DNA from 4 places in the Priestia sp. 3CA3 genome. Region 4 is predicted to be linked to each of the others. Evidence: riboswitches for the same ligand, from Rfam matches in the RefSeq annotation. Region 4 holds a riboswitch; each other region holds the start of a gene.
What was found. Region 4 has a riboswitch for cobalamin ahead of AC1VNJ_RS12400 ((2Fe-2S) ferredoxin domain-containing protein). Riboswitches for the same ligand answer to the same signal wherever they lie in the genome.

Region 1 (5,107 bases), on a different contig from region 4:
GCTCCTGTGTCATTTATCTTCTGTTCATACATCGTATATTGGTCAGGATGGACGACAATTTCTTGGCTTCTAGGATCACAGCTTCTAATGGTTGTTATCTACGTAGCATTTAAGAAATACGTACCAACTGACGTTGTAAAATTTGCACAGCAGCTTAAATCTGCTTGGTGGCTAGTTGCTTATTATATTATTATGCTTGTTATCTCTTACCTAGGCTCATTTGGTGGAGGACAAGGTGTGCTAAGCAACCCGCTTGACTTAATTTTAATTGCTCTTGTTTCAATCGGTATTTTCTACTGGGCGAAATACACGGGTTTACCAAAAGCAGTTATCGATACGGATGATTAATAAAAAACACGGCATGAATTCATGCCGTGTTTTTCGTTTGTATAGGGGTGTACTCTATTTATTTATCAAACAGCCACGTTTTTAAGATAGCAGCATACTCACGAAAGTAGGCTTGAAGTTTAATTGAATTTGGTGTCTTTGCACCTAAAGGATAAACGTCAAAACCTTGACGCTTGGCAATAATAGAGGCGCGAAATAAATGAAAATCACTGCTAACAAGCACGACTTTTTTGTGTTGAATATCAACTTTCTTTTTAGTGAAAGTGAAATTCTCAAAAGTAGAAGTTGACTGATCCTCTTTTATCATTCGATTCTTTTTAATTCCTTCTTTTCGTAGAAAACGATAGGCTGCTTCTGCTTCAGAAATTTCTTCATCGGATCCTTTTCCACCCGTTACGATAACTTTTGTTTGTTTATGAGTCTTTAAATAAGATAAAGCCGTTTTTGCTCGTTCTTTTAAACTAGGAGACATTTGATCTCCGTCTACTTTCGAACCTAAAATGAGCACATAATCTGCTTTTTGCGGAACAGGCTGATGAGCGGTTTGATACATACAAAAAGACATGATTGCTATGTAAAGAACAAGCAAACTAATAAAGATATAAATGATTTTTTTCTTCAACTACGAGCACCTTCCTAGCTATTTCATAAGATGTTTGGAAAATAATTGTTATTATAGCATACGAGACCCAAATAAGTATAAACACAGTAATATATAATAATAGAAGAAAATCGTTATTGTGAATGGTTATAAAATTCGTTACAATAAAGAATAAATGATTTTAAAAGTGCCTCTAAGGAGGATAATAGGGAAATCGGTGTAAATCCGGTGCAGCCCCCGCTACTGTAAATGTGGATGAACCTGCAAAGACCCACTAGTCAAACTAGGAAGGATGCAGAAGTAAAATGAAGCATAAGCCAGGAGACCTGCTTTTAAAAACCCCTTATTTTTCGGTGGGAGAAATAAGTCAAGACAATGTGTTAATGAGCGCATGACCAAACCTTGACTTTTACAGTTAAGGTTTTTTTATGTGATAGGGAGTGGAAAAAGTGAAAAAAGGAAAACCTCTTATGATTCAAGGAACGCACTCAGACGCTGGAAAAAGCATGATTGCTACAGCGTTTTGCCGTATTTTTAAAGAAGACGGCTATCAAACTGCACCGTTTAAATCGCAAAATATGGCGCTTAATTCATACATTACAATGGATGGAAAAGAAATTGGAAGAGCGCAAGGAATTCAAGCTGAAGCGGCTGGAGTAGAAGCAACAACCAATATGAATCCTATTTTAATTAAACCAACTCGTGATCATGAATCTCAAATTGTCGTTCATGGAAAGCCGCTTCGTAATATGTTTGCTTTTCAGTATCGGCAAGAATTTTTTAATGAAGGTTTGAACGTTATCACGGAGTCTTATAAAGAGCTTGCCAATCATTATGATCGAATTGTGATTGAAGGTGCTGGAAGTCCTGCTGAAGTGAATTTGAACGATCGGGAACTGGTAAATATGCGCGTAGCAAAGATAGCCCAAGCCCCTGTTGTGTTAGTAGGAGACATTGATAAAGGAGGGGTTTTTGCGAGTCTGGTGGGTACTCTTCAATTGCTTCCAGATGAACATAAACCTAGAGTAATTGGAGTGTTAATCAATAAATTCCGAGGAGACTTAGAGCTTTTAAAACCGGGGTTGAAGTGGTTTGAAGAATACACGGGAGTTCCGGTACTAGGAGTCATTCCTTATATGCACGACGTGGAAATTGACGCTGAAGATTCGCTATCACTCAGAAATTACTCAACGCTTGTAAATCCGTTAAAAGAAATCGATATTGCGGTTATCTCGTATCCTCGCATCTCAAATTTTACAGACATTGATCCTCTAAGCTTAGAAGAAGACTGTCATGTGAGACTTGTAACCAAGCCATCACAACTAGGTACGCCTGATTTAATTGTTTTACCAGGAAGCAAAAATACGATTGAAGATGCGCAATTTTTACAAGAAAGCGGCCTGGCTCTAGCCATTAATCAAGTCTTGAACGCAACGAACGCTCACGTTATTGGCATCTGCGGGGGATATCAAATGTTAGGAGAGACAATTACGGACCCCGATGCAGTAGAGTCCCGGATTGAATCTATTAAAGGGCTGGGTTTGCTTCCAGTGGAAACCGTTATGACAACCAGCAAAAAAACAGAAAGAGTTTCTGGATATGTTCAGTTAGAAAGTGAGAAGGTTTCGATTGAAGGCTATGAAATTCATATGGGAAAGACGGTTTCTAAAAGCATGACGAAAGCCTTTGCGGTGGTAGATGATCAAAAAGAAGGAACGGTTAAAGACAACATCATTGGCACGTATGTTCATGATGTGTTTCATAACGATGCTTTGCGCAGAGCTTTGCTTAATCAAATTCGTAAACATAAAAAATTGCCGCCTATTACGGATACATTCAACAGTCGCCTGCAAAAAGAGGAGTCTTTTTCAAAAGCAGCAGCATATGTGAGAGAAGCTATAGATATGGAAAAGCTGTATCATTTAATAGACAACTATAAAAGCCCGGAGCAAACACAAAAAGTGTAGCTTGTAGAGGTTTTCGCTTGTTTTTTCACCGAGAACTTTAGTACGCTATTCTACGTTGCCTAGTTCAACAGTCTAGCACTCGTAACAAATAAAAGATGATTTGTTTCCAATACTATGTAGGATGGAAACATGGTTTATGGACAGGAAAATGAATGGTTAATGTAATGTAAAACATCACGCCTCGTTTCCTAGAGGAGCTGAAAGTATTGATTTTTAAACGTATTTTTTTAAACAAAGCATCTATTTTATACATAGTCAGTTTATTTATTGTATGTACTTCGGTGATTATGGGAGTATTTATTGGTACAGTTTCGTTAACCGTAGGAGATACAATCAAAATTATTATTGGCCACCTTACCGGACTATCCTTATATCACGGTCCGGAAAACATGGATTTAATCATTTGGCAAATTCGTTTTCCAAGAGTACTGGTGGCATTTTTAGTAGGAGCTTCGCTTTCAATAGCAGGGGCTGCCTTTCAAGGGCTATTAAGAAACTCTCTTGCGGATCCTTACACGATCGGAGTTTCCTCAGGTGCAACCCTTGGCTCTGTCATGGCAATTTATTTTCACTGGAGTATTTTTGGTTTGTCTATCTTCACGCTGCCTGTAGTCGGCATCGTATCTGGTTTTATTACTCTTCTTTTAGTTTTTGGTATTACGAAACTCGCAAGCGGCAATTTGGCCAATGAAACCATCATCTTAGCGGGGATTATTTTATCATCCTTTATGAGCGCGCTTATTTCATTAATTGTAGCTCTTTCTCCTGAAGAAGATGTAAGGCAGGTTTTATATTGGCTAATGGGAAGCGTATCAATGAGAGGATGGTCGCATATTCAAATTTTAGGGCCGTTCTTTTTAGTCGGTACGATTATGCTGCTGTTACATGTGAAAGAGCTGAACGGCTTAGCATTTGGCGATCAATCCGCTCAATTTATGGGGATAGACGTAAAGAAGAAAAAAAGAATGATTTTAATAGGTGCATCCGTATTAACCGGGGCTGCGGTATCAGTATCTGGGGCAATTGGATTTGTTGGCTTAGTTATTCCCCACGTAGTGCGTCTCGTAGCGGGAGCTAATCATAAGCATGTACTGCCGCTTTCTATTTTAATCGGAGGAAGTTATTTGGTTTTAGCCGATTTATTAGCAAGAACGATATTAGAACCTCGTGAACTGCCGATTGGAGTCGTAACCGCCTTAATTGGTTCGCCAATTTTTACGCTGCTGCTTGTAAAAGAACGTATGCGGAAAAGAGGAATATCATGATTGAACTATATAATGTGACGGGAGGATACGATAAACAGAAACCGACCGTTCGTGACATCACGTTCACCGTAGACAAAGGTTCTTTTGTTGCTTTACTAGGACCAAATGGAAGCGGAAAAACAACGCTTATTCGCTTAATTATGAATGTATTAACCACTCAATCAGGAGAAGTGAAGGTAGAAGGGAAGTCAGTGAAGGCTTATTCACCAAAACAACTGGCGCAAAAAGTTGCAGTCATGACGCAAGAAAATCAAATTGGATTAGAATTTACGGTTCAAGAAATTGTTTCACTGGGACGTTATCCTTATCAGGCAAAAGGTTTGTTTAGCACTGTATCAGCACAGGATGAAGAAGTGGTAGAAAGCGTGATGAAATTAACAAACGTCTGGCACTATCGAAATCATACCTTTCAATCGCTGAGCGGTGGAGAAAAACAGCGGGTGTTACTTGCTAAAGCACTGGCGCAAGAACCTGACTACTTACTTCTTGATGAACCAACGAATCACTTAGATGTAAAACATACGATGGAACTGCTTCAGCTGTTAAAAACGTTACAGCAGGAAATGAGCTTGACGGTTCTGGCCATTTTGCATGATCTCAACATTGCCTCGCTGTTTGCAGATAATGCCGTATTATTGAAAGATGGAAGAGTAGAAGAAACGGGGATGGATGCCATTTTTCAGGATGCAGCTACGTTAAAAAGAGTATATGGCGTTGATTTGCATGTATTTCACCATCCCGCTGTGAACAAGCGGCAAATTGCTTTTGTGCCGCCGTATCAATATCCAGAGACGGACTTCCATGAGTTGTATCAGTTGCAAAAGGAACCGGGCAAGCTATGTTTATCCTTTGCTCGTCCTTTGAGAACTCTTTCACTGGGTTCCAATGAAACAGGTCTAGACTGGTGTCAAGAAATTGTTCAACAG
Region 2 (5,107 bases), on a different contig from region 4:
CATACTCTAAAGAAGGAGTATCTGAATAATAGTCTTTATGAACAAATCGATTGTAAAAGGTGTCCGTTTCCATGATGCCTGTTCCTAAAACGCCTGAGCTGTATGTTTTATAAGAAGTCTCGGTTTTCATGATTAAAAGCTCAGGCCGTTCTTCAATTTTAAGATGTGAAAAGGGACCAATCCCCTTTTCAATTCGAACTGGAATATGGTCCCTCTTTTTATTTATTGTACACCTCAGGGTATACTGCTTTTGCTAAGTCCTCTAAGCCATCTACAATACGAGGTCCTAAGCGGTTGATTTTGTTTTGATCAACCTTTTCGATGTTCCCCTCTTTTACAGCAGTCATGCTGCTCCAAGCGGGACGCTTCATAATCTCATTTTTGTCTGCATCATACGTTGCGATAATAACGTCAGGGTTTAACTTAACAACTTGCTCTTCAGAAAACTTAACCCAACCCTTTTCACTAGCCGCTACGTTATCAGCACCGATCATAGTAAGCATTTCGTTCATGAACGTACCTTTTCCTGTTGTATAAATCTCAGGAGCTCCCGATACCTCTATCCATACTTTTTTACGATCTTCTTTTGAAATCGTTTTTGCTTTTTTCTCAATTGAAGCTACTTTTTCTTTCATGTCTTTAATTGTTTGATTAGCTTCTTTTGTTTTACCCGTTAATTTACCAATTTGCGTAATAGAATCATAAACCGTATCAAACGTTGTTGAATCTTTTACAACAAATACCGGAATACCCGCACTTTCAATTTGTTTAAATACTTCATCTGAAACGCCCATACTTGAAGCGTGTGCCAGCACTAAATCAGGATTTAAAGCAATAACTTTTTCTGCATTAACGTTCATATCTCCCACCTGCGCTTTTTTCTTTACGCTTTTAGGATAATCATCGTTGCTTGTGACACCGACTAATTCTTTTTCAAGGCCAAGGGCATATACAATCTCCGTATTACTTGGCATTAATGAAACAATTTTCTTAGGCTGTTTTTTCAACGTAATTTCTTTATCACGCGCGTCTTTTACCTTCACTGGAAACGCAGCTTGTGACGTTTGTTCTGTATCTTGCTTCGTTTTTTTATCACTGTTGCTTTGGCTGCCTGCACCGCATGCAGCAAGTACGATGACTAACAGCGCAATAATGGAATACGAAAGCCATTTTTTCATCTAAATACTCCCCCTATATATTGTTCATTGTGAATACGAAACCTCCACGTTAAAGAAAAAGCAAATGATCATGCAAAAAGCAGCGCTATCCCGTTTTTTCCGCTTTGACTATGTATACTGCTCGGCAGCAGCTTCAAAATAAAAAAGCTTTACTTTCAATTGAAAGCAAAGCAGGTAACGTCAAGATAAGCAGGAAAAGAATCCGTTCACTATACTTGATATGTATGTTCATTACCCTGCTTCACCCTTCCTCGAAGGTTTCACAGCTAACAATAAGGCAGGTCTCCTGACTTACGCACAAAGCGCTTACAGTGGCGGGACCGCGCTGGTTTTTCACCAGACTTCCCTTTTCACTCAATCTTTAAATTGAGACCTTATTGCTTTACGATTATTCACTTGTCCTAGTATACCCCACTCATCGAAAAATGGAAATAGCCATTCTCACAAAAAAAGCTGCGAGAATGCTCTCGCAGCTTAGGGAATTAAAGAGTTGCTAAAAATTCACGGACCGCTTCAGGCGTTTTAGCATTTGCACTGTGCAGGTGCGCAATTTTTTCACCGTTTTTATATACAAGAAGAGAAGGAATACCCATTACATTGTTTTCAGCAGAAAGTTCTTCAAACTCATCCTTGTCAATTTTAAACCATGCTTTATCTGTATTTTCGTCAACGATTTCATCAATAAACATATCCAAACGTTTGCAATCAGGACACCACGTTGTCGTAAAAATCCCAACGCTTAGTGTTTCATTCTTAATTTGTTCGCGAAATTGTTTTTCTTCCGTAAATTGTTTCATTGTGTTACCTCCAGCGTCTATTCGTTCCTTCCTACAATTCTATAGTAAGAAGTCTGACTTCATTATAAACGATTTTTTTATCGTTGTGCTAATGTTTCAGCTTATTTAGACCATAACGGTTTTAGACGTAAAAAAATGCTAGCTTAAAAAAGCTAACATTTCGAAATTGTAGAATGTTGTGTCTATTATCAGCTGAACCACTTAGGCGGCATGTTTCGGTTCCAATAAATTTTCCCTAAATCATAATGCTTTTGAAAATTATCTGCGGCCGCATGATAGTGAAAATTAAACCAGTATCCATCTTTTGGAGGATTTTCACGCCGTACATGAAACCGTATTAAGTCCTGACCGGTTTCCCGGTCATATACATGGAAAATCTTTTCACCGTAGCCAGCAGCAGGGTGCTCGCTTATCTCGAGATTCTGAATTGACTGTTCACGTTCAGTGCCAATGTCGGTCAGCACTTCTTCAATTTTAGGTAACACTGCTTGACGAAATTCATCTTCAATGACAGGACCAATTTTTGTTCCGAATTTTTCCACTGACTGTTTTTCAGCTGATTCCATTGCATACGTAACAAATGATGAAACGTCTTCATATTTTGGTTCTTCATATGGCAAATGAATATCTTCTATAACAGCTGTGACAGGAGTTGTTTCTCTTACATACCCTGCTTTATGTTGCTTGTCCGCTTTTGCATCATCAACGTATAAATATTCTGGTGGAGTGACAAGCCCAAATGTAAATACTGTAATAAATACAATTAGCATTCTTTTTATCCATCTAGGCATTCGTATCTTTCCTTTCTCATCTTTTCCCATATGGTCTTTTCATATTGTAAAATTCATTATCATAACTCACTAGGTATTGTAACATACTTATTAATTTTTTACCTATATTTGCTTATTCATTTATGCTGTCTACGGGCATTTGACGACTTTTCAGTTACCACCTTCCTTCTTCTGTTTGAGGTTGTCACACCGAGCGGAAACCTATACAAGATATTCCTTTTTTGCTGGATGCTTAAACACAAAAGTATTTTTATGTTCAAAAATATATCATACTTTTATGAACTTTAGATGAAATTCATAAAAAAAACTTCCAAAACTTTTTAATTCCTAAAAGGTTTTGGAAGTCTTTTCAATGAGCGTAATTAATTTTACTTTTTTGGTTATTTTTGTATATCAATTGTCCCGTAATGAAATTTTGATGTTTTTCGTTTTTGCACAGTAAATCCATGCTCTTTAAAACGACTGCTTTTCCAATGATCTTTTAGCACGACCTTTTGTTTGGCTACTCTTTTTGCTTCTTGTATAGCCATTGGCGTCAGCGTGGTATACAGTGCTATTGCTTTAATACCGTTAATTCCATTCGATTCCTCAATTTGTTCTTGAAACATAGGATCAAAGTAGACAACATCAAAAGAATTATCTTCACAACACGCCAAAAACGATTCAAAATTTTGATGAACCACGTTTATAAGCTTCATTGCATCATTCAACTCTTGTACGTCACTTTCCCAATTTAAAAGTCCTTGTTTGACTAAATAAGCTACATAGCGGTTGCCTTCTAGTCCGACAACTTTCCCGTTTTTCCCTACTGCTGCGCTCGCCATCATACTATCCGATGCAAGACCAAGTGTACAGTCAAGCACGCTCATTCCTTTTTCTAAACCAGCAGCTTCAATAAACGGATCTCGTTCTCCGCGCAGCCATCTCTTCACTCTAAACATAGCGGAATTTGGATGAAAAAAAATAGGTTCTTCTTCATTTTGGACGTGCAATTCTACTCTATTTTTACCGACAACCAGCACGTCTGCCGCTTCAAGATTTTGAAGATCTGCAACAGATTTCTTCTCTCTTGTTACAAAAGGTATACTTAAATCAGCGGCTACCTGTTTGGCTTTTACAATCATCTGTTCATTTGTTCGACCAGCAGTCGTAACAATCACTTTCATAACTCCCCCTACACTGTTTGGCTATTTACATAAAGAAAAAGGATGCCGATAGACATCCTTTTTCTTATAAAGTATATGCGATTTTTCTTTAAAAATCTATATACTAGATGTGACAAAAGCAGGACATTTTATGAACAGTGCTGCTTAAAGCCATTTAAAATGTTTTCAAAAATAACTTCTAACGGCTGACCTTCAATTTCATGTCGAGGAATAAAATGAACAACTTCTTTTCCTTTTAAAAGTGCCATAGACGGTGATGAAGGCTCAATGTCCCCAAAATATTCACGCATTTTAGCTGTTGCTTCCTTATCTTGACCGGCAAAAACAGTTACCACTTGATCTGGTTTTTGCTCAGACTGTAAGTACGCTTGCGTTGCTGCAGGACGTGCTAAACCAGCAGCGCATCCACAAACTGAATTAACGACAACAAAAGTTGTTCCTTCTACGTTTTCCATAAAATCAACTACGGCTTCCTCTGTTGTTAATTCTTCATAACCAGCTTGAGTTAATTCTTGACGCATTGGTTTAACTAACTGACGCATATATTCTTCATATGCCATTGACATATTAACATTCCTCCTAACAATCATTCACGCTAAAAGCATACTATAAAAACCAGGAAAAATCTAGCTACTCACTCTTCAAATCCTTATCGCTGTCCCGTTCTCCTTTTTCATTTGACAAAAAAGATTAAAACCGGGTCATATCATCTAATTTTTTTCCATAAAAATGTCGATTTTTACTATTAATATTCCATTTTTTGTACTATAGTAGTAAATAGTAGTTTAGTAGAAAGGATTTTCAAATTGAACCAGCGATTTAAACCGAACAAACAATTTAAGCCAAACAAACGATTTTATGCATTTTTGTCTTTAGTGTTAGTGATCGTCGCTTCTTTATTTTTTATTACAGGAGCCAAAGGAAGTGAATCCGCTGCATCTCAGCAAGTCTTAGCATCTACTGCATTGCCGCTGAAAGAAGCTGCATCTTCAGCACAACCTGAGAAGCTGCTTAATACACTTCACCATAATATGTATGTAGGAAATACCGTGAACGATCAAAATCAAGCTCTTACACAGCCTGTTTACCTTACGTTTGACGATGGCCCAACGCCTGATACCCTTCACATTTTAGATGCTTTGCGTCAATATAACGTAAAAGCAACTTTCTTTATG
Region 3 (5,107 bases), on a different contig from region 4:
CCTTTTAACTATGACAGCTTTCACATTCTTCAATGACTTCACTTGATGTTGAACGTACGTAATAGGTCGTTTTTAATTTTTCTTTCCATGCCGTCATATGAAGATCCAGCAGCTCTTTTGCTCGGATATCATTTTGTACATATAAATTGAATGAAATAGATTGATCAATATGACGCTGGCGCTTGGCGTTTTGCTTAATGCTCCAGTGCTGATCAATTAAATAAACGGACTTATAATACCAGTTTGTTGCTGGCGATAAATCTGGTGCCGTCACTGGGATTTTATAGTTTTTCTTTTCCTCTGAATAAAACTTACGGAAAATCGGATCAATACTTGCCGTAGAACCCGCGATAATAGATGTTGATGAATTAGGTGCTACAGCCATTAAATATCCATTTCTTATCCCATTGCTTTGAACTTCGCTACGCAGTTCACTCCACGCTTCGCTCGTGTATTCACGTGTTTCAAAATAAGCGCCTGACTCAAAATCTGAGCCTTTAAATAATGGATATGCGCCTTTTTCTTTAGCTAAGTTCATGCTTGCCTGCACGGTTAAGTAAGAAATTTGTTCATACAATTCATCGCAATATGCTACCGCTTCATCTGTCTCCCATGCTATTTTCTTTAAGGCAAGCAAATGGTTCCAGCCAAATGTGCCAAGCCCTACTGCGCGGTACTTTTGATTCGTTAGCTTTGCTTGAAGTACCGGCAAATCATTTAACTCAATAACATTATCAAGCATGCGTACTTGAATTGGAATTAAACGTTCAAGTACATCTTCAGTTACGGCTCTCGCTAAGTTAATAGAAGAAAGATTACATACAACAAAATCGCCCGGATTCTTTGTAATAATAATTTTTCCGTCTTCCGTAATTTCCTCTGTTACGACCGTTGTACTTTGGTTTTGCGTGATTTCTGTACATAAGTTACTGCAGTAAATCATGCCCGCGTGTCGGTTTTGATTAGCTCGGTTAACCGTATCACGATAGAACATATAAGGAGTTCCGGTTTCAAGCTGCGAAAGCATAATGCGCTTGAAGATCTCAATAGCAGGCACTGTTTCTCTTGAAAGCTGTTCATTGTTTACACACTCAGCGTAACGAGTGCGGAACGAACCGCTGCCTTCTTCTTCATCATAAAAATCTTCTAACGAGTAGCCCATCAGCGTACGAACTTCGTGAGGATCGAATAAGTGCCAGTCTTCACGTGCTTCTACTTTTTCCATAAACAAATCTGGCAAACATACGCCAGTGAATAAATCATGCGTGCGCTGGCGTTCATCACCATTGTTCAAACGCGCGTCTAAGAATGAAAAAATGTCTTTATGCCAAACATCTAAATATACAGCAATAGCTCCTTGTCGTTGACCTAGCTGATCGACACTTACAGCCGTATTATTTAGCTGTTTCATCCATGGAATTGTTCCTGATGATACGCCTTTAAAACCTTTTATATCACTTCCTCGGCTTCTAATATGACCGAGGTAGACACCAATTCCGCCTCCATTTTTACTAAGCGTGGCCAAATCTGTATTGCTATCATAAATACCGCGTAAGCTGTCATCAATCGTATCAATAAAGCAGCTAGATAGCTGTCCGTAGCTCTTTCCTGCGTTTGAGAGTGTTGGTGTGGCAACCGTCATATATAGACTAGAAAGCGCCCAGTACGCTTCTTTTACTAATGCTGTTCGATTTTCTTTCTTTTCTTGAGACATCAGCGTCATAGCAATGATAAGAAAACGTTCTTGCGGTAATTCGTATACACGCTTATCATGTGATGTCGCTAAATAGCGATCTGCTAATGTCAGCAATCCAATGTATGTAAATAAACGATCGCGTTCAGGAATAATGACTGAAGCAATTTCATTAATTTCTTCTTCTGTATATGTTTTTAATAGCTGTTTATTATAAATGCCGATTTTTGTTAGTTCTTGAATAAGCTGATAAAACGAACCGTACTTCTCTTTTTTATCATAACCTCGGTTGTCCGCTGCTTTTCGATATAGTTCGTTTAAGTAGACGTCTGCCGCCACGTACGTCCAATCTGGTTCTTCCATTGAAATACGCTCTAGGGCTGCCAAAATTAGTACGTTTGCAACCTTTTCGTCCGTCATATTTTCCTTTACTGTAACAGTTTGAATAACCTTTTCCTCATACAAAGAAAAATCAAGTTGCGTAAATTCTTTTTTTAAACGTTCAATATATGCAGTTAATTCATGTAGAATTGTAGGCTTTAATGTATTCACCATAAATATGGCTCCTCTCTTCACTTCAAAATAAAAAATCGCTCACCGTACCTCGGTGAGCGAATAGAACGAAGATAGAAGAAGACACTAAGTCTTTTCTCAATCCTCGCTCTACCCTCTCACCTCCCGAAGAAGATAAAACGACATAAAAAAGGCAGGTCTCCTGACTTATGCTTCTTTTTACTTTAAGGCCTTCCCATGATGTTTACTCACAGTGGATCTCCTTATTTCATCAGCATTCACAGTTGCGGGGACAGCTTTGGATTTTCACCAAATTCCCTTTTAAGTCTTTTTATCAGACACCTTTTTCACTGGAAAACACAAAATATAGTATTTTATTATTGTTTAACAAACAACATATTGTGTTATGTTATAAACACATTATATAGGACAACTTAGAAAACTATCAACCTATTTTCAAAAATAATTTTGTTTTTTACGATAAAATCCTTCGACTTTTTTCATCAAACTACTCCATCATAACATGTTTTGACACGCTTGATGGAACAATGTGCTCTTTTTAAAAAATTTGTCCTATTTTTCTACTAAACATTGCCAACATCAATAAAAAAACCGTTTTTCATAAAAAACGGTTTTTAATTATTTGTATTCTTTTTCAAATGCTGTGATTGTTTTGATAAACTTTTTATCAATATCGTATCCTATCCCCGGTTTTTCCTTCACCTTTATTACTCCGGCTTCTACCTCTACTTCGGGCTTAATAATATCTTTTTCCCAATAGCGAGACGACGCAGAAATGTCACCTGGTATCGTGAAAGAAGGCAGTGTGGCAAGGGCGATGTTATGAGCTCGTGAAATCCCGGCTTCTAACATTCCGCCAACCCAAAGCCTTACACCGTGTAGGGCGCATAAATCATGAATTTTTTTTGCTACAGACATTCCGCCAACTCGACCGATTTTCACATTGATAATCTTGCAGCTTTTTTGTTCGATTGCATGACGTGCATCTTCATAGCTCACAATACTTTCATCTAAGCAAATCGGCGTCTTCATTTGCTTTTGTAATAATCGATGATCAAGGATATCATCCGAACTTAACGGCTGTTCGATCATCATTAAATTCAATTCATCTAGTTTTTTCAATGAATCACTATCGCTTAACGTATAGGCTGAATTGGCATCAGCCATAAGAGGAATGCTTGGAAATTCATCTCGAATTTGTTTCAGTAGCTCATAGTCAGCGCCTGGCTTAATTTTCACTTTAAAGCGCTTATAACCATCTTTCATATAAGTCTTTATTTGTTCTTTCATGATGGAAATATCATTTAAGCCAACTACCACTCCAGCTTCTACAGCAGGCCTTATTCCGCCAATTACTTCAGCTAAGGGCTTATTTTGGCGCTTTGCATACAAATCCCATACAGCACAGTCCAAAGCTGCTTTAGCCATGTTGTTCCGCTTTAGAGGTTTGAATAACTTTTGAACATCCTCTGGTTTTTGAAGCTGCTGGTGAAGAAGCGAAGGAATTAAAAAATCGTCTAACATATGAAAACATGTCTGAATCGTTTCTTCCGTATACCAAGGAGATGAAAAAGCAACGACTTCTCCCCATCCTGTAAATCCTTTTTCATCTTCTACTTCAAGCAAAATCAATTCTCGATCCTGGACCGTACCATAGCTTGTTGAAAAAGGAGAAAGAAGCTTCATGTCAATTTTATAAAGATGTACTTTTTTGATAATCATCGATTAAATCCCTTTCTGTATGAACGATGATAGCTTCCGGCGTATGATTTTATTAGAGGCCGTTCGCGGCAGCTCCTCTACTCGAACGAAATACTTTGGAAGTTTGTACTTTGCTAAAAATTGTTGAATGTGTAAAGATAACTCTTCATCTGAAACGTCTTCGTTTATAACAATGCATGCTGCAGGAACTTGTCCCCATTTTCCATCGGCTACTCCCGTTACACCGGCCTCTTTAACAGCGGGATGCTTCAACAAAACATTTTCAATTTCAGCTGGATATACATTTTCTCCACCTGAAATAATAAGGTCCGAACGTCTGTCTAATACATATAGAAAACCTTCTTCATCCACTTTCCCGATATCTCCTGTATAGAACCAGCCTTGTTGAAGGGCTTTTTTAGTAGCTTCAGGTTTATTTAAATATCCTTTTGTAACATTTGGACCTTTAACAATGATTTCTCCTGCTTCACGTGTTTCATTTCCATTCTCATCTACAATTTTCATTGCACACGGAAATAATGGTTTACCTGCTGATCCCAGTTTTCGCAAACTATCTTCAGGTGAAAGCGTAACGAACTGTGAAGATGTTTCTGTCATTCCATAAGTTTGATAAACAGGAATTTCTTTATTCACACAAGCCTCTAAAATAGTAAGCGGTGCGGGTCCTCCTCCTAAAAGCATACAGCGAAATGTATTTGGGTATTTACGTTCAGCTAATTCATCCAGCATATTCGATAGCATGGAAGTGACAACCGAAATAATTGTTACTCCTTTGTTTTCAATGGCTTCATTCACCGCTCTTGCTTCAAATCGTTCTTCTAAAATGATTTTCATTCCGTAAAAGACGCTCCGCATTAAAATGGATAATCCGCTAATATGAAACAAAGGAACCGCTATAAGCCAGCAGTCTTTTTCATTTAATCCTAAATTAAGCGCTGAACCAATGGAACTCCACCAGTGATTTCCATATGTCTGCAGCACTCCTTTTGGATTACCTGTTGTTCCAGACGTATACATAATGGTGAACGTCTCCTCGAGATTCCACGTTTTCTGAAAATACGTTTCTGTTTCTGGAGAACTTTTTAAAGAAGATAAAGGAAGCTGAGTAATGGAACTTTGGAACTCTCTCGTTAAAAATGCTTCATCCGTAATAAGCAA
Region 4 (5,107 bases):
AATCTCCACAAGGAGCTGGTTCTACTTTTATTTTTGGTGTTATATCCTGATAATCGAATCCATAAACGTTCTTCACACGCTTAAAGAATTTGTGAAACCGCTCATTAGGATGACCTTTTTCTTTATATTCACGGACAATGTTATCAACTATTTCAACAATGTCATCGGGCGCTATGCCTTCCGCCACAATTTGACCTGAATGCGCGTTGCGCCCAACCGTTTTAGCTCCTAAAAATAAGTCAAACGCACCTTTTCTATAGACAATGCCGATATCTTCTTGAACAGCACCGTAACAGGCCATACCGCATCCATTAATACCAAGCTTCAGCTCTTTTGGCATGTCCATTCCGCCGAGGCGCTTTTGTAATTCTTCCGTATGTGGGATGGCGTCGCTTTTTTCTCCATCACAAAAATCACACGCTTTAATTGTAAACACGTCTCCGACCGGAGATAATAAAAAGGAAGCTGCTTGAAGTTTTTCAATGATCACATCTGGATGAGCCGTTGGAATTTGCAATTTAATTTGATGATCAGGCGTATACTCCATCGTACCTTTTTCACCAACAACTTCTGCTAGTGTTGTCATTTGAACGGGCGTAAACTTCTTATTCGCAAGCCCTGGACTAACCGCCACTTCAAAAATAGACTCTATTGGCTGATGTACGACCGGAGAAGTAGTTTCACCTAAAATTGCTTGAAGCGCTTCTTCTGCAAGAGCTCGTGAAGCTGTTTTTTCTTCTTTTTTATTCTGAACAGCTTCAATAGCTGAAGCCGTTTGCTGTACAGTCTCCTCTTGATCAAGAGCCCATGGTTCTGCTTCTTTTCGAAGTCGCTGATGCGGTCTTAGCGGCTGTTCCGTTTGATTGAGGGTATATTTCCGCTGATACCCTCGCGGTGTAATCATCAAATCGTCATAAAAGAACGTAGATGAATTCCCAACAACAACGGTAGTCAGCATGCCTATTTCATGGTTTAACATATCTTTTAAGTTCGTCATTACGACTTCTTCACGGTCACGATAAGCGCTTTTTACAAGGCCAACAGGCGTATCAGGAGAACGGTACTTTAATAGAATCCTCTGCGCTTCCACAATTTGTCTTGTTCTTCTTCCGCTTTTCGGATTATAAAAGGCTACTACAAAATCTGCTTGTGCAGCTGCTTCAATTCTTTTTTCAATTAACTCCCAAGGCGTAAGGTGGTCACTCAAACTAATCGTACAGGCATCATGCATCACGGGCGCCCCAAGGAGAGATGCGCATGAATTAATAGCCGAAATGCCAGGAATTACTTCCAGCTCTACGCCCGTTTCTTTTTTCCATCCTTTTTCGATCAACACTTCATACACAAGGCCGGCCATTCCGTATACTCCTGCATCTCCGCTTGAAATGACCGCCACTGTTTTCCCCGCTTCAGCTTGCTTTACAGCTTCTTGTGCACGGCTTACTTCTTCGGTCATTCCTGTACTAATAATTTGTTGATTCGTTAACAGTCCTTGAATTAATTCCACATAGGTTTTATAACCAATGATCATATCACTTTCTTGAATGGCTTCTCTTGCTCGCTGTGTGATATGCTCAAAGCTTCCTGGACCGAATCCAATAACTAGTAGTTTACCTTTCATGCTAGCTCCTCCTTTATGCATTACTTTTTACTTTGTCAATTCCTTCTATGGAGTCACTGTTTTCTGGAGAAACGAAACCATTTTGATCATATTCATAAATAAGCGATTCCTTTATACTGCAGCCCCCTGCTAAATGCTCTTCAACAATTCGATGAGCTACGTTTTCAGTGACCTGCTTGTACCAATCTCCTGAAGGGTACACGATAGCTACAGGAGCATCTTTGCATCTTCCGTTACAGCGCGTGCGGGTTGTATGAACCGCTTCATCTAGATTCAGTTCGGTCACTTTATTTCGAATAGCCTGCGTGGCTTCTTCTCCACCTTTTCTCATACAGCTGCTTCCATTACAAATCAATACGTGATGCTTTGTTGCATTCAAGTTCCAAGTCGTCACACTCATTCTCTCCTTTACTAAAAAAACGCCTCTATCAATGATAGAGGCGCAGAAAATTCAAACTAAGTTTTTGCACTTCCACCTATATCCCGTAGGGTAAGCTTCGCATTAGAAAAAGGCTGGTTTCCTGACTTCGATTCATTACTTGATTGCGCCTTCCCGAATACAGTGGCATATGCAATCAGCTCCTCTTCACAGTGGCGGGTACCGCGCTGGCTTCACACCAGACTTCCCATTTAACGCAATGTGGTCATTGCGCACCTTTTTTGCACGATATGTAGTTTTAGGATATGAGAAAAACCCGCTTCGCTAATATGCGAGCGGGTAAAACGTTAGAATAAGAGTGTACACGAATGCCACTTTAAGCCAACGTTTCCCTTCCCGCTCCCCGGAGAAATAGAAACTTCACAATAAAGACAGGTCTCCTGACTTGTGTATCATTCTACTTGAGAACCTTCCCGTGATTTTTTCACAGTGGTTATACTCGTTCGTCCACACTTACAGTTGCGGGGACAGTACTGGTCTTACACCAGTTTCCCTATTAAGCCTTCTTGGCATCTTTACTGTTGCTGTTTGATATATATGAACCTTTTAAACTATCAGAATAATAGAAGTAACTACCATATCATAGCGTACATTTTTTTTTATTTCAACTTTATTCTTTTCGTAAGATACAAGAAGCTATAAAAAAACAAGAGCATAAAGTCAGCTCTTGTTTTTTCATTATATAGCTACTAACGTTAAATGAGGATCATTATAATACACGACTTCTGAAAGAACTTTACAGCCATTTGTTTTTGCAAAAGCTTCTCTCGCCTGCGTTTCAGTTTCAAATTCAAACATTTTCATTTCTTTTCCAGCATATACCGTCAGTACCCACATGAAAAGATTCGCCTCCGATTATTGTAGTGATCGCTATATCCACATTATGACGAAACCATATCCTTTTGAAAACCCATTCTACAAAACTTGTCACAAGAAACTTTTAAAAATTTAAAAACATTTTAACTTCTGTAAATGAACAAAATGTACAAAAGGTTTAAGCCTTATTATACCTCTTTAAAAAAGGTGCTTTTTTTACCAACTGTTGCTTCATCAGTAAAAAAATATATAGTATTTATTAAAAAAAGAAGCCGGACAGCCGGCTTCTTTTTTAGGAAAGGAAAGTACAGACATCACAGTCCCGTCCTGCTCTTTGTTTTGCATAAAAATACACTAATTAAATATTCCTTTCTTAAAGCAGAACCATGTTCGATTGCACATAGTGGTAAAGAAGCTTGTACGTATGGTTTAATGAATCTTGATGCGTTCTCTCAAACGCATGAGAAGAATCAATTCCTGGACCAATTAAGCCGTGTACGATGTCATGCCCGGCACGAATAGCAGCAGAAGCATCTGATCCGTAAAACGGATAAATATCTAATTTATACTGAATATCATGCTGCTTAGCTAGCTCCACCAAATGCTTTCTCAAACCGTAATGATATGGGCCGCTTGAATCTTTTACACAAATAGACACGGTGTATTCATCAGTAGATTGTCCATCTCCCATGGCACCCATATCAACCGCTAAGTATTCTACCGTTTGAGGCGTAATGTTCGAATTTCCTCCGTATCCAATTTCTTCATTATTTGAAATAAGAAAGTGCGTAGTGTATGGCAGTTCGATCTGCTCTTCTTGAATTGTTTTCACGAGCTGAAGCAATAAAGCTACGCTTGCTTTATCATCGAGATGACGAGATTTAATAAAACCGCTTTTTGTTATTTCTACACGAGGATCAAACGAAACAAAGTCGCCGACTTCAATTCCAAGACTGCGAACATCTTCTGCGCTATGTACTTTTTCATCCAATCGAATTTCTATATTATCTTGATTTCGCTCAGCTTTACCTGCATCTTTATACACATGAACAGATGTTTGATGCATAAGGATGGTCCCTGTAAATACTTCTCCTGCTGACGTTTCGATTTCACAATATTCTCCTTCAATGGAATTGTAGCGGAACCCTCCAATCAAGTCGATTTTCAGACGTCCACTCGGTTTGATTTCTTTTACCATAGCACCTAATGTATCGACATGAGCCGTCAGCATGCGGTGATGATCCGTATCTTTACCGGGAATAGTAGCGACTAAGCCTCCTTTTCGATTGCGATACGTTTGAATATTTAGCTCTTTTACATAGTCTTCGACAAATGAAATCACCTTTTCTGTATTTCCAGAAGGACTGGGAATCGAAACAAGCTTTTTAATTAACTGAACAGTTTCCGTCATTATGACACTTCCTTTGTCTCTCATTTCTTTTATTTTACCATATGTTTCAAAAAAGATAACAGGCAGCTCCAAACAAAAAAGCCAGGCAGCTGCCCGGCTTTTTTGTTTTAAGCTATGTTTGATTTCTTTAATTCATTTGTGTAATTTAATGATTTTTGCTTATCAAATTCGCCTTCAGACTTGGACATTACAATTGCAGCTAGAGCATTTCCTACTACGTTAACTGTGGTACGCATCATATCAAGAATGCGGTCAATTCCTGCAATAAATGCCATGCCTTCAAGAGGGAAGCCCATAGATTCAAGCGTAGCAAGTACAACTACAAACGATGCCCCTGGTACACCAGCCATTCCTTTTGAGGTTAACATTAGCACAAGAAGGAGCTGAATTTGATCCATAATGGAAAGGTCAATGCCGTACATTTGAGCAATAAACAGCGATGCCAGCGCCTGATAAATGGTTGAACCATCTAAGTTAAACGTGTAGCCTGTTGGAATAACAAACGATGTAACCGATTTAGAACAACCGAAGTCTTCCATCTTTTTGATAAGAGATGGTAAAACGGCTTCTGAACTTGCCGTTGTAAAAGCAAGAAGCAGCTCGTCTTTTAACACTTTTATCAGCGTAAACATGCTTGTTCCAGCCATTTTAGCGATAATTCCAAGAACCACAAGCACAAAGAAAATCATGGTGAAGTAAACGGCGAACACTAATTTTCCTAATGGAATAAGTGATCCGACACCAAACTTTATAATATTAACACCAATAAGTGCAAATACACCTACTGGAGCAAATTTCATCACCAAATTAGTTACCCAAA

Region 1: another riboswitch for cobalamin. It lies ahead of AC1VNJ_RS05875 (cobyric acid synthase); the one in region 4 lies ahead of AC1VNJ_RS12400 ((2Fe-2S) ferredoxin domain-containing protein).
Region 2: another riboswitch for cobalamin. It lies ahead of AC1VNJ_RS17685 (ABC transporter substrate-binding protein); the one in region 4 lies ahead of AC1VNJ_RS12400 ((2Fe-2S) ferredoxin domain-containing protein).
Region 3: another riboswitch for cobalamin. It lies ahead of AC1VNJ_RS00080 (ribonucleoside-diphosphate reductase subunit alpha); the one in region 4 lies ahead of AC1VNJ_RS12400 ((2Fe-2S) ferredoxin domain-containing protein).

Annotation. Positions count from the first base shown of each region.
Region 1 is NZ_JBXENJ010000002.1:204,776-209,882, reverse strand. Features, by position in the region: gene AC1VNJ_RS05885 (APC family permease) at 1-348, shown strand, start outside; gene AC1VNJ_RS05880 (YdcF family protein) at 407-970, opposite strand; cobalamin riboswitch at 1,118-1,297, shown strand; gene AC1VNJ_RS05875 (cobyric acid synthase) at 1,390-2,916, shown strand; gene AC1VNJ_RS05870 (FecCD family ABC transporter permease) at 3,123-4,181, shown strand; gene AC1VNJ_RS05865 (ABC transporter ATP-binding protein) at 4,178-5,107, shown strand, end outside.
Region 2 is NZ_JBXENJ010000006.1:246,229-251,335, forward strand. Features, by position in the region: gene AC1VNJ_RS17680 (adenosylcobinamide amidohydrolase) at 1-130, opposite strand, end outside; gene AC1VNJ_RS17685 (ABC transporter substrate-binding protein) at 219-1,178, opposite strand; cobalamin riboswitch at 1,438-1,570, opposite strand; gene AC1VNJ_RS17690 (thioredoxin family protein) at 1,661-1,975, opposite strand; gene AC1VNJ_RS17695 (YpjP family protein) at 2,164-2,766, opposite strand; gene AC1VNJ_RS17700 (class I SAM-dependent methyltransferase) at 3,147-3,932, opposite strand; gene AC1VNJ_RS17705 (BrxA/BrxB family bacilliredoxin) at 4,061-4,498, opposite strand; gene AC1VNJ_RS17710 (polysaccharide deacetylase family protein) at 4,739-5,107, shown strand, end outside.
Region 3 is NZ_JBXENJ010000001.1:15,680-20,786, reverse strand. Features, by position in the region: gene AC1VNJ_RS00080 (ribonucleoside-diphosphate reductase subunit alpha) at 5-2,248, opposite strand; cobalamin riboswitch at 2,382-2,567, opposite strand; gene menC (o-succinylbenzoate synthase) at 2,846-3,949, opposite strand; gene AC1VNJ_RS00070 (o-succinylbenzoate--CoA ligase) at 3,953-5,107, opposite strand, start outside.
Region 4 is NZ_JBXENJ010000004.1:112,549-117,655, reverse strand. Features, by position in the region: gene cobJ (precorrin-3B C(17)-methyltransferase) at 1-1,621, opposite strand, end outside; gene AC1VNJ_RS12400 ((2Fe-2S) ferredoxin domain-containing protein) at 1,635-2,015, opposite strand; cobalamin riboswitch at 2,116-2,295, opposite strand; cobalamin riboswitch at 2,414-2,592, opposite strand; gene AC1VNJ_RS12395 (hypothetical protein) at 2,739-2,897, opposite strand; gene AC1VNJ_RS12390 (M42 family metallopeptidase) at 3,250-4,287, opposite strand; gene AC1VNJ_RS12385 (cation:dicarboxylate symporter family transporter) at 4,395-5,107, opposite strand, start outside.